DNA from 3 places in the Streptomyces sp. NPDC096339 genome. Region 1 is predicted to be linked to each of the others. Evidence: riboswitches for the same ligand, from Rfam matches in the RefSeq annotation. Region 1 holds a riboswitch; each other region holds the start of a gene.

The links. A riboswitch is a leader RNA that binds a small molecule or an ion and turns the genes downstream of it on or off. The one in region 1 is predicted to bind cyclic di-AMP.
Region 2: linked by a shared signal. The riboswitch ahead of ACIQ5Y_RS28250 (transglycosylase family protein) and the one ahead of ACIQ5Y_RS32765 (peptidoglycan DD-metalloendopeptidase family protein) in region 1 are both predicted to bind cyclic di-AMP.
Region 3: linked by a shared signal. The riboswitch ahead of ACIQ5Y_RS30580 (M23 family metallopeptidase) and the one ahead of ACIQ5Y_RS32765 (peptidoglycan DD-metalloendopeptidase family protein) in region 1 are both predicted to bind cyclic di-AMP.

The regions. Positions count from the first base shown of each region.
Region 1 is NZ_JBIWFI010000037.1:25,919-30,177, forward strand. It holds gene ACIQ5Y_RS32755 (aspartate aminotransferase family protein) at 1-954, shown strand, start outside; gene ACIQ5Y_RS32760 (tyrosine-protein phosphatase) at 1,006-1,797, opposite strand; cyclic di-AMP (ydaO/yuaA leader) riboswitch at 2,089-2,294, shown strand; gene ACIQ5Y_RS32765 (peptidoglycan DD-metalloendopeptidase family protein) at 2,299-3,264, shown strand; gene ACIQ5Y_RS32770 (SGNH/GDSL hydrolase family protein) at 3,428-4,213, shown strand.
Region 2 is NZ_JBIWFI010000027.1:90,798-95,056, reverse strand. It holds gene ACIQ5Y_RS28260 (septum formation initiator family protein) at 1-189, opposite strand, end outside; gene eno (phosphopyruvate hydratase) at 296-1,582, opposite strand; gene ACIQ5Y_RS28250 (transglycosylase family protein) at 1,859-2,569, opposite strand; cyclic di-AMP (ydaO/yuaA leader) riboswitch at 2,572-2,742, opposite strand; gene ACIQ5Y_RS28245 (transglycosylase family protein) at 3,019-4,059, opposite strand; gene ACIQ5Y_RS28240 (cytochrome P450) at 4,163-4,259, opposite strand, start outside.
Region 3 is NZ_JBIWFI010000032.1:32,259-36,517, forward strand. It holds gene ACIQ5Y_RS30575 (GntR family transcriptional regulator) at 387-1,064, opposite strand; gene ACIQ5Y_RS30580 (M23 family metallopeptidase) at 1,286-2,089, opposite strand; cyclic di-AMP (ydaO/yuaA leader) riboswitch at 2,102-2,261, opposite strand; gene ACIQ5Y_RS30585 (M16 family metallopeptidase) at 2,482-3,849, opposite strand; gene ACIQ5Y_RS30590 (M16 family metallopeptidase) at 3,870-4,259, opposite strand, start outside.

The DNA.
Region 1 (4,259 bases):
ATCCTGTACTGCGACCACGCCTTCCACGGACTGACCACGGGCTCGCTCTCGGTCAACGGGGAGAGCGGCTTCCGCGACGGTTTCGCCCCGCTGCTCCCCGATACGAGGATCGCGCTCGGGGACCTGGCAGCCCTGGAGCGAGAGCTCCGCAAGGGAGACGTGGCCGGCCTCGTCGTCGAGCCGATCCAGGGCAAGGGGGTCCTCGCGGCCCCGCCCGGATTCCTGTCGGCCGCGCAGGAACTGCTGCACCGGCACAAGGCACTGCTGATCGCGGACGAGGTGCAGACCGGCCTGGGACGTACCGGCGATTTCTACGCCTACCAGCACGAGCCGGGCGTGGAGCCGGACCTGGTGTGCGTGGCCAAGGCGCTGTCGGGCGGCTACGTGCCGGTCGGCGCGACCCTCGGCAAGGACTGGATCTTCAAGAAGGTCTACTCCTCCATGGACCGGGTGCTCGTGCACTCCGCGAGCTTCGGCTCCAACGCGCAGGCGATGGCCGCCGGGCTCGCGGTGCTCTCGGTCATGGAGGACGAGGAGATCGTGGCGGGCGCCCGGGCGATGGGCGACCTGCTGCACGGGCGGCTGGCCGCGCTCGTGGACGAGTACGAACTGCTCCACGAGGTCCGCGGGCGCGGGCTGATGATCGGCATCGAGTTCGGCCGGCCGACCTCACTGGGGCTGCGCAGCCGCTGGACGATGCTCCAGGCGGCCCGCAAGGGGCTCTTCGCGCAGATGGTCGTGGTGCCCCTGCTCCAGAAGCACCGGATCCTCACCCAGGTCTCCGGGGACCATCTGGAGGTGATCAAGCTCATCCCGCCGCTGATCGTGGACGAGCGCGACGTCGACCGGTTCGTCGTGGCCTTCCGCGCGGTCATGGACGATGCGCACGGCGGCTCGGGGCTCATGTGGGACTTCGGCAGGACCCTGGTCAAGCAGGCGGTCGGCAACCGCTGAGCGGGGCGGAGGGGGCGGCGCCCGGTGTGCGCTCCCCCTCCGACCGGCACGTCAGTCGAGCAGCCGCTCGCGCAGCCGGCTCCGGGTCCCGGGCGTGAGCCCGAGGCCCTCCTCCAGGTAGCGGTCCACCCCGCCCCAGGTCTCCTCGATGGTGTCGAAGGCCGCGACCAGGTATTCGGCGCGGGCGTCGAAGAGCGGGGAGAGCAGCTCCATCACCTCGGGGGAGCGGGCCTCGGCGGACTCGTCGCTCCGGCGGACCCGGTAGCGGCGGTGCGGGGCGTTCGACTCCAGGTAGTCCGCGACGATCGCCTCGCGCTCGACGTCCAGCGCCAGCAGGGTGACGGCGATCGACAGGCCGGCCCGGTCCTTGCCGGCGGCGCAGTGCATGAGCGCCGGCACGCTGTCCTCGGCGAGGGCGTGCAGGACCCGGCTGTGCTCGGCGGTGCGGCTCTTGATCATCGCCCGGTACGAGTTCGTCATCCGGGCGGCGGCCTTCCCGTCGCCCAGGATCGTGCGGAGCTGTTCGAGATCGCCGTCGCGGACCATCTTCCAGAACTCGCGACCGTCGGCCGGGTCCGAGAGCGGGATGTTGACGTTCCGCACGCCGGGCAGTTCCACGTCCGGGCCCTCCAGCGCGTGGTCGGCGCCGTTGCGGAAGTCGAAGACGGTGTGGAGGCCGAGCGAACCGAGGAATTCTGTATCGGTTTCAGTGGCATGCGCCAGATGTCCGCTTCGGAACAGTCGTCCCGTCCTGACCCTTCGTCCATCAGAAGTCGGCAATCCGCCCACATCGCGGAAATTGCGCACTCCGGACAGTTCCGGCTCCTGTATCTGCTGGGTCAAGGGAACTCCTCCGCTTCGTGATGCTGCTTCTGGGTGCTCTGTCCGAATTACACTACTTGGCGACAACTTGCCATAAGCGGAGGCGAGATCGGGCGCGTCCCCGTGAGCCAGATCATACGGTGACCGTGAGTGCCTGATCGCGAAAGCCGAATGCCCGCGCCGGAGCGGTTGTTGGCGGACGGGAATGGACGGAGGGTGACCGGCATTCCCCCGGTTTCCCGTCCCTGTGATTCCGTCAGGAAATTCGCGGCTTGTTCGGCACGGCCTTTTGGGATTACGTTCGCGACCGATCCGGGTGGATCGCCGAATCCTGCCGCCGCCCGGAAACCGCACTCGACCATTCACGCGCGGCAGGAGCGGGGGAACCAGGTAAGCCGCTGTCCCGGAACTCAAGCCCGGGACGGCTAGGGGTGAAGCCGTACATGTTCCGTTCATGTGCGGCCGGACATCTCCAGTCCGAACCCGACAGCTCACCTCGCAGGCACCGGAGAGGAATGCGACATGCCTGCAAAGGGTAAGCACCGCCGCCCCAAGTCCCTTTCGATATCGCGCGGCTTCGCCGTCGCCGGTACCGGTGGCGCGGCCCTCGCGCTGCCGCTGATGGGCGCCGCCGGCGCCCACGCGGCCGGTGCCCCGGCGGCCGCCACGACGGCCCGGGCCGTCGAGGCACCCGTGGCGGCCCCGCAGGTCTCCGCCCCGCTCCGGGCAGAGGCCGCGCCGACGGCCTACACGGTCGTCCCGGGTGACTACCTCTCCAAGATCGCCGCCGAGCGCCACCTGTCCGGCGGCTGGCAGCAGCTCTACGCCGACAACCGCGAGGCGGTCGGCGCCAACCCCGATCTGATCCACCCCGGCCTGAAGCTGAACCTCGGCGGTGCGGCCGAGGCGGCCCCGGCTCAGGCTCCGGCTCCGGCGGAATCCGCCCCGAAGGCCGCTCCCAGGACCGCGCACAAGGCGGCCCCGAAGTCCGCTCCTCAGGCGGCCGAGCAGGCGCCCGAGCAGGCGGCCCCGGCGCAGCAGGAGTCCGCGGTCGAGGCCCCCGCGGCCAAGACGTCGGCCTCCGGCTTCGTGGCCCCGCTCGCCAGTACCGGCATCTCCACCCAGTACAAGGTCGCGGGCAGCATGTGGTCCTCCGGCTACCACACCGGTGTCGACTTCATCGCGAGCTCCGGCACCACGGTCCGGGCCGTCGGCGCGGGTACCGTCGTCTCGGCCGGCTGGGGCGGCGCGTACGGCAACGAGGTCGTCATCCGGCACGCGGACGGCAACTACTCGCAGTACGGCCACCTCTCCTCGCTGTCCGTCTCCGTCGGCCAGAGCGTCACCGCGGGCCAGACCATCGGCCTGTCCGGTTCCACCGGCAACTCCACCGGCCCCCACCTGCACTTCGAGATCCGCACGGGCCCGTCCTACGGCTCCGACATCGACCCGCTGAGCTACCTCCGCGCCAAGGGCGTCAGCATCTGACGGCGGCCGCCGCAGGAGCGCAGGCACACGTGAGGCCGGGACCCGAGGGGGGTCCCGGCCTCACGTGTACGTATTCCTTATCCCCCGGGTGGTAAAGATCACGGCCCGTCAACCCCTCATTACGTTGGCGTAGGTTGGTTACGAGAGTGAAGGATGTCGTCTCGTGGCAGCGACGACGACGAAACCCAAGACCATCGGCTCGTACGCGGCGATCGGGGACAGCTTCACCGAGGGCGTGGGGGACCCGGGACCCGGGGACACTTATCTCGGCTGGGCGGACCGGCTCGCCGTGCTCCTGGCCGACCGGCATCCAGAAGGCGAATTCCGGTACGCGAACCTGGCCGTGCGCGGCAAACTCCTCGACCAGATCGTGGCCGACCAGGTCCCGCGGGCCAAGGCGCTCGCGCCGGACCTCGTGACCTTCTGCGCGGGCGGCAACGACATCATCCGGCCCGGCACCGACCCCGACGACGTGGCGGAGCGCTTCGAGGCGGCCGTGGCCGACCTCGCCGGAGCCGTCGGCCGGGTCGTGATCACCACCGGCTTCGACACCCGGGGCGTACCGGTCCTCAAGCACCTGCGGGGCAAGGTGGCGACGTACAGCGTCCACGTCCGCGCCATCGCCGACCGGTACGACTGCCCGGTCCTCGACCTCTGGTCCCTGAAATCAGTACAGGACCGAAGGGCGTGGGACACCGACCGGCTGCACCTGTCGCCCGAGGGGCACACCCGGGTCGCGCTGCGCGCCGCCCAGGTGCTCGGACTGGACGTGCCGGCCGACCCCGACCAGCCGTGGCCGCCGGAGCGCCCGCGCGGATCGGTCGACGTGACCCGGGACAACATCCACTGGGCGCGAGAGCACCTGGTTCCCTGGATCGGCCGGCGGCTGCGCGGGGAGTCCTCCGGTGACCACGTCGAGGCGAAGCGGCCGGACCTGCTGCCGCTGTAGACGGGGGGAGCGGGGGAGGGGGAGACGACACGCGAGGGGAAGGCGG
Region 2 (4,259 bases), on a different contig from region 1:
CGGATACGCGAGGGCGACGACCAGCGTACAGAGGACGAGCACCAGCAGGGCCGCGCGTCCGGTGAGCCGGCTGCGGCGGACCTGACGGCGCGACTGGGAGCGGTAGACGTGGGCGGCGGTCCGCTCGCCGAGCTGCTTGAGCCTGGTCGCGGTGGAGAAGGTGGAGAACCGATCCCGGTTCCCGGCCATTGATCCGCCTCCCCTGTGTACACGTACACGTACCAACCAATACGTCCCCGCACACGGTACGGGACCGAGTGCGGGGACGTACGGAGGCTAGACCCGGAGGTCCGGATCAGCCCTTGAAGCGCGGGAAGGCGGAGCGGCCCGCGTACACCGCGGCGTCGTCGAGGATCTCCTCGATGCGCAGCAGCTGGTTGTACTTGGCGACGCGGTCCGAGCGGGCCGGGGCACCGGTCTTGATCTGACCGCAGTTCACGGCGACGGCGAGGTCGGCGATGGTGACGTCCTCGGTCTCACCGGAGCGGTGCGACATCATGCACTTGAAGCCGTTGCGCTGGGCCATCTCGACGGCGTCGAGGGTCTCGGTCAGCGAACCGATCTGGTTCACCTTCACGAGCAGGGCGTTCGCGGAGCCCTCCTCGATGCCGCGGGCCAGGCGCTCCGGGTTGGTGACGAAGAGGTCGTCGCCGACGATCTGCACCTTGCCGCCGATGCGCTCGGTGACGGTCTTCCAGCCGGCCCAGTCGTCCTCGAACAGCGGGTCCTCGATGGAGACGAGCGGGTACGCCTCGACGAGCTCGGCGTAGTAGTCGGTCATCTCGGCGGCCGAGCGGGACTGGCCCTCGAACTCGTACTTGCCGTCCTTGTAGAACTCGGACGCGGCGACGTCGAGCGCGAGCGCGATGTCCTTGCCCGGGGTGTAGCCGGCCTGCTTGATGGCCTCGACGATGAGGTCGAGCGCGGCGCGGTTGGACTCCAGGTTGGGGGCGAAGCCGCCCTCGTCACCGAGACCGGTGGACAGGCCCTTGGTGTGCAGGACCTTCTTGAGGGTGTGGTAGACCTCGGCACCCCAGCGCAGCGCCTCGGAGAAGGACTCCGCGCCGATCGGGGCGATCATGAACTCCTGGATGTCGACGTTGGAGTCGGCGTGCGACCCACCGTTGAGGATGTTCATCATCGGAACGGGCAGCAGGTGCGCGTTCGGGCCGCCGAGGTAGCGGAAGAGCGGAAGGTCGGAGGCCTCGGACGCGGCGTGCGCCACGGCGAGGGAGACACCGAGGATGGCGTTGGCGCCGAGGGAGCCCTTGTTCTCGGTGGCGTCCAGGTCGATCATCGCCTGGTCGATCAGGCGCTGCTCGGTGGCGTCGTAGCCGACGAGCTCGGGGCCGAGCTGCTCGATGACGGCGAGGACGGCCTTCTCGACGCCCTTGCCGAGGTAACGGTTGGGGTCACCGTCACGGAGCTCTACGGCTTCGAATGCACCGGTGGAGGCACCGGACGGAACTGCAGCACGGCCGGTGCTGCCATCGTCGAGGCCCACCTCGACCTCGACCGTGGGGTTGCCTCGGGAGTCCAGGATTTCCCGGGCTACGACGACGTCGATGGACGGCACGAGCATCTCCTTCTGGGATGTGACGCTGGGTGTGCGGCGGCATGTCAGGCCGTGGGACGGCCTTGCCGCTTAGAGCCTAACCGGCTCCGGGCACTCGGCCCGCCGACCGCCCGGGTCCTGGGACGAAAAAGGGCCCGAATACCACCGTTCCAGGACATACGACTCTGGAGGAAGGCGCCTTGGCCCGTACACACGCCACCGCCCGGCGCGTGGAGGGGAAGGCGCGCCGGGCGGTGGGGCTGTTACGTGTGGTGAAGACGCCTGCGGCTATTGCCGCATTGTTCAGCTGAGCTTCAGCTTCTGACCGGGGAAGATCAGGTCGGCGTCGGACACGATGTCCTTGTTCAGCTCGAAGAGCTTCTCCCAGCCGCCCTTGACGCCGTTGGCGTCGGCGATGGCGCCCAGGGTGTCGCCGTCCTTGACCTCGTACGAGCCGTTGCCCGTCTTGGGGGCCTCGGTGCGCTCGGAGCGGGTGGTCGGGGCCGGGGCCTCGGAGCGCTTGGTCTCCGCCTTCTTGGTCTCGACCTTCTTGGTCTCGGCCTTCTTGGTCTCGGTCTTCTTCGGCTGGGTCTTCTTGGTCTCGGTCTTCGGGGTCTCGGTCGAGCCGCCGCCGGCGTAGGAGGAGTTCGACAGACCCACGCCGCAGGACGGCCAGGCGCCCTTGCCCTGGCCCTTGAGGACCTTCTCCGCGATGGCTATCTGCTGGGACTTCGAGGCCTGGTTGGCCTGCGGAGCGTACGCCTTGCCGCCGTACGCGGCCCAGGTGGAGGAAGAGAACTGCAGGCCGCCGTAGTAGCCGTTGCCCGTGTTGATGGACCAGTTGCCACCGGACTCGCACTGGGCGACGCGGTCCCACTCGCCCGCGGTGGCGGCGCTCGCGGTGCCCGCGGCCATCAGCGGCGCGGCGACGACGGCGCCGGCGACACCGGCGAGCGTGGCGATGCGGACGGCCTTGGTGGCGCGACGGTGCTTGCCCTTGCCGGAAAGCAGCATGAGGTTCTCCTCACCGACGCCTACGAGGTGAGCTGTCGGGTTCGGGCGGATGAGTTGCCCGGCCGTGCGACCTAGCGCACGTCTTGACCCCTAGCCGGTTGCCGCCGTCTCTCAACGGCCGCGCCCGGCGCCTACCTTGGTTCCCCCGCTCCTGCCTTCGGCGCTTGACGCGACGACTGTTCCCCCCGTCCGCCGGCAGGACTCGGCGATGCGGTCGAAGGAGCCCGCGGTGGCGGGCGATTCAGAAGGTAGGCAGGTCTCTCCCCGATGTTCAACGCGCGACATCGGGGAGAAACGGCCCCTACTTGCGCCCTTCTCGGGGGTGTTTGCGCAGGTGAGGACGGGGTTTGCGCAAGCCCCGAGGCGAGACACGCCAGTTGACCGGAAGAGACACATGTCTCACTTACAGAAAACGGACAATCAACTCTTACCGGTCCGGTGAAGTGCCCTTATTTGCCGGTTAGATCCAGGTTCTGTCCAGGCTTGATCAAGTTGGCGTCCCCACCGATGACCTGCTCATTGGCCTTGTAAAGGGCGTTCCAGCCGCCCTTGACCCCCTTGGCATCCGCGATGGCCGCCAGGTTGTCGCCCGTCTTCACCGTGTAGACGGGCTCCGACGCGGCGTCAGGCGCGACCGGCACCTCGGCGGCGGGCGCCCCACGGTGCTTGCCGCTGCCCTCACCGGGCGTGGCGGACGGTGCCGTCGTGGCGTCAGGCGCCGTGGGGGCGCTCGGGTCGACCGGGTTGGTCGGGTTGACCGGAGGCAGGGTCGGGTCGGTCGGCGCCGTCGTGGGAGGTGTGGTCGGGACACCCGGGTCCGCGGGCTTACCCGAGTTGCCCTGATTGCCCTGACCGCCCGGGTTGCCCTGATTGCCCTTGTCGCCCGGGTTGTTCGAGTTGCCCGGAACCGTGGGCTCCTCAACGGGGAGGTCGGCCGGGGGCATGACGGGCAGTCCGAGGTTCGGTCCGAGCGGTCCGTCGGCGATCCCCGGGGTCGGGGCCCCGAAGTCGGTGGACGGCGGTACGGCTCCGGAGGGCGGCACGACGTCGTCGGGGCGGGAGGGCGCGGGCTTGACGCTGCCCGGCCGGCCGGGGTCGACCACCGCGGCGGGGCCCTGGGCGTCCAGTCCGGCGGGCGCCGCGCACATGGGCCACGCCTGCGGGCCCTTCGCCGCGAGCACCCGTTCGGCGATGGCGATCTGCTGGGAACGGCTGGCGAGGTCGGCCCGCTCGGCGAAGTCGAGGCCGCCGGCCTCCGCCCACTCATCCTGGGTGAACTGGAGGCCGCCGTAGGCACCGCTGCCGAAGTTGGCGCTCCAGCTGCCGCCGCTCTCGCATTCGGCGACCTTGTCCCACGTGGAGGTGTCGGCCGCGCTCGCGCCGGTGGCGGCGAGCAGCGGCAGAGCCAGCGCGGAGCCGGTGACTCCGGCAGTGACGACTATCGCGGGCACCTGACGGGGGCGTCTGTGGCGGCCGTTCCCGGAACGCATGAGGCTGCACCTTTCGCATAACGGCGGGGTAACGGCAGAACCTAGCGGCCTTCGAACGGATGTCACAAGTTCGGTCGGGAACTGACTTCGGGTCAGGCGGCGCTCAGGCGTTCGGCACTGCGAACCGAACGGGAAGAGTGCGCAGGCCACGCATGATGAGTCCGCCGCGCCAGCGCAGGTCTTCGGCCGGAACGGCGAGT
Region 3 (4,259 bases), on a different contig from region 1:
TCCTGGGGGCCGCGGCTTCGGCCGTCCACCGGCAGCGCCGTCCGGCGCGGCTCCGTTGTCGGGGCCGGCCCCCGCGCGCACCTGCGAGTCGAGGCCGGGGACGAACCAGCCCCTCCGGCGCTTGAGGAGCGGGGTCCGGGGCGGAGCCCCGGCGGCGGAGCCGCACCCGAATCCGCCGGCCCGCCCCACCCCCCGACCCGAAGCCGGCCGCACCCGCGCAAAGGACCGGCGCAAAGGACCGGCGCAGCCGAATTGAACTCGCCGGAATTACCCGCACCAAAAGCAGCCCGCATCGCGCAGCGATCCGCACCGCGCGCAGCGAATTCACAAACAGCCCGAATTCCGCCCACGGAAAACCGGCGCCCACCCTTTGTATACGGCCCCTGTTAATGCCGGCCGCTCGACATGTTTACGGCAGGTTGCGAAGTGCTCACCGCCGACCGGATCCGCAGCCGGTGCGCCCCCGCCGCGCGCTCCGCGTGGACCGCCGCCAGCGCACGCGCCCGCTCCGCGTCGCCCCGGGCCACGGCGTCCACCACCGCGCCGTGCTCCGCCCAGGACTCCACGGGCCGGGCCGGCGCCTCGACCACGTACATCCACGCGACCTTGTACCGCATCTGGGTGAGCAGCGCGATCAGTCCCGGGCTGCCCGAGGCCTGCGCGAGCGTCTCGTGGAACCAGCCGCCCAGGGACCGCAGATCCTCCCCCTGGCCCCGCCTGGCCCGCTCCTGGCCCAGCCTGACCAGCCCCCGCAGCACCTTGAGGTGCGCCTCGGTGCGCCGCCGGGCCGCCCTGGCCGCGGCGAGCGGCTCCAGCAGCATCCGCAGCTCCAGCAGATCGGCGGCCTCCTGCTCCGTCGGCTCGGCCACGCAGGCCCCCGCGTGCCGCCGCGTGGTCACGAACCCCTCGGACTCCAGGGTCCTCAGTGCCTCACGGACCGGGACGCGGGAGACTCCGTACCGGCGGGCCAGGACCTCCTCGGTCAGCCTGCCGCCCGGCCCGAAGACCCCGGAGACGATGTCGTCGCGAATTGCCGTGCATACCGCGTGCGCAGGAATACGCAAGACCGAACCTCCGCCTTTTCCGACTCACACCCTCATTGGTGCCACCACTGCTGCGACTCTATTGCAACACACGATGATTTCCGAGAGCGTCCGGAAATGGGAAACCTCGGGAAACCACGGGAAGCTTCGGGAAGCCCCGGGAAGCCCCCCAAAACACGAAGGCCCCGGCTCGGGGAGCCGGGGCCTTCGGTGGAGCGGGCGGAGCGACGGAGCGGAGTCGCTCAGAGGTCGACGCCGTGCGAGCGCAGGTAGGCGAGGGGGTTGATGTCCGAGCCGTACTTGGCGCCGGTGCGGGCCTCGAAGTGCAGGTGCGGGCCGCTGGAGTTGCCCGTGGAGCCCGACAGGCCGATCTGCTGGCCCGCGGTGACCTGCTGGCCGACGGAGACGTTCAGTCGCAGCATGTGGCCGTACTGCGTGTACGTGCCGTCGTTGTGCTTGATGACGACGTTGTTGCCGTACGCGCCGCCCCAGCCCGCCTCGACGACGACACCGGCGCCCACCGCGTGGACCGAGGTGCCCTCGTCGGCGTGGAAGTCGATGCCCGTGTGGCTGCCGGAGGACCACATGCCGCCGCCCGCGTGGTACTGCGTGGAGACGTAGGAGCCGTCGACCGGGGCGACGAAGGTGTTGAGGCGCTTGCGCTCCTCCTCGCGGGCCGCGCGCTCGGCGGCCTCGCGCTCGGCCTTCGCCTTGGCCTCGGCGAGACGCTTGGCCTCGGCGGCCTGCTGCCGGGCGTCGGCCTCGGCCTGCGCCTTGGCGGCGGCGTGCTCGGCGGCGCGCTGCTGGGAGTCGGCCTGCTCGGCGATGTCGCCCGGGAGCTCGTCGGCGACGACGACCGCGCCGAGCGTGTTGTCCTGCGAGTGGTTGTTGCCACCGTTGTCCGCGGCGAAGGCCGGGGCTGCGATGGTGCCGACGACGCCGGTCGTGGCGAGGGCGGCTATGCCGGCGTAACCGGCGGTCTTGCGGCTCAGACGGCTGGAACCACGGTGCTTACCGGAGCCGGCGGGACGACTGCCAAACGCCATGAAGGGGCTGATCCTTTCCTTCCTTCTCGCCTACCGGGTTAGCTGACGGGTTCGGAGCAGGAAGGTCTCCTACGGGCCTCCTCTTGCGAGGCGGTCCGATTCACCCCAGGGACTGATGTGGGTCCCCGGCTCCCCAGGCTCGCGCCTGACGGGGACTCGGCGATCGCTGTCCGGTGCCGCGGATGCGGCGCGTACAACTGACGGACAGCACGGCCGACGCTAGGCGGATCATCAGCCAATCACCAAACAGACACGCCTTTTTGTTGCGTACGCCACACCGCAAACAGGCAACCCCCCTACCAAACGGACAAAAGGGGCCCAGGCGGTCAAGCCGCCCGGGCCCCTTCAAGAAGCGCCGTTCAGGCCCCAGTTGGGGACCTCAGTGGGTCACTTCAGTTGGTGACGACGCTCACTTCACCGATGCCGAGGGCCCGCACCGGCTCCTCGATCAGCGACGCGTCGCCCACCAGCACCGTGACGAGCCGGTCCGCCGGGAAGGCGCTCACGACCGCCGAAGTGGCCTCAACGGTGCCGGTTTCGGCGAGCCGCGCGTACAACTGCGCCTGGAAGTCGTCCGGGAGTTCCTGCTCGACCTGGTCGGCGAGGGTGCCGGCGACCGAGGCCGCCGTCTCGAACTTCAGCGGGGCCACGCCCACCAAGTTCTGCACCGCCACGTCCCGTTCGGCGTCGGTCAGGCCGCCCTCCGCGAGGGTGCGCAGCACCTTCCAGAGGTCCTCCAGGGCCGGTCCGGTGTTCGGGGTGTCCACCGAGCCGCTGATGGCGAGCATCGAGGCGCCCTTGCCGTCCGCGGTGGAGCGCAGCACCTGGCCGAAGGCGCGGACGCCGTAGGTGTAGCCCTTCTCCTCGCGCAGCACCTTGTCCAGGCGGGAGGTGAGGGTGCCGCCCAGGCAGTACGTGCCGAGCACCTGGGCCGCCCAGACCCGGTCGTGGCGGTCCGGCCCGATACGGCCGATCAGCAGCTGCGTCTGGACCGCGCCGGGCCGGTCCACGATGACCACGCGACCGGTGTCGTCCGCGGTCACCGGGGGCACCGGGAGCGGCTCGGCGAGGTCGCCCGTCCAGGTGCCCAGGGTGTCCGCCAGCACGGCGTCCAGGTCGATGCCGGTGAGATCGCCGACGACCACCGCGGTGGCGGTGGCGGGGCGTACGTGGGCCTCGTAGAAGGCGCGTACGGCGGTGGCGTCGATCCGGGCGACCGTCTCCTCGGTGCCCTGGCGCGGGCGGGACATCCGCAGGGCGGCCGGGAAGAGCTCCTTGGAGAGCTGCTTGGCGGCCCGGCGCTGCGGATTGGCCTGCTCGTGCGGGATCTCGTCGAGCCGGTTGCGCACCAGCCGGTCGACCTCGCTGTCGGCGAAGGCGGGCGCGCGCAGCGCCTCGGCGAGCAACCCCAGGGCCTTGTGCAGGCGCGAGGCCGGGACCTCCAGGGAGACCCGCAGGCCCGGGTGGTCGGCGTGCGCGTCGAGGGTGGCCCCGCAGCGCTCCAGCTCGGCGGCGAACTCCTCGGCGGAGTGCTTGTCGGTGCCCTCGGAGAGCGCGCGGGCCATGATGGTGGCCACGCCGTCCAGGCCCTCGGGCTCCGCGTCCAGCGGGGCGGCCAGGTTGATCTCGACGGCGACGACCTGCTGGCCCGGCCGGTGGCAGCGCAGCAGGGTGAGGCCGTTCGGCAGCACCCCCCGCTCGGGGGCGGGGAAGGCCCACGGCCTGGCCTCGCCGGCCTGCGGCCGCGGGTGGAAGGTCATCGTGACGGCTGCGGTGTCGCTCACTGCTCCGCCCCCTCGTTCTCGTCGCTCTCGTCGGACTCGGCGGACTCCTCGGAGCCCGGCAGCGGCTCGTAGACCAGGACCGCGCGGTTGTCGGGGCGCAGTCGGGCCGCGGCCACGGCCTGCACCTCCTCCGCGGTGACGGAGAGGACCCGCTGGACGGCGGTCAGCGCCAGCTGCGGGTCGCCGAACAGCACCGCGAAACGGCACAGTTCGTCCGCGCGGCCGGCCACCGTGCTCAGCCGGTCCAGCCACTCGCGCTCCAGCTGTGCCTGTGCGCGCTCCATCTCCTCGGCGGTCGGGCCCTCGGCGGCGAACCGCGCGAGCTCCTCGTCCACGGCGGCCTCGATGACGGGCACCTCGACCCCGCTGGAGGTCTTGACGTCCAG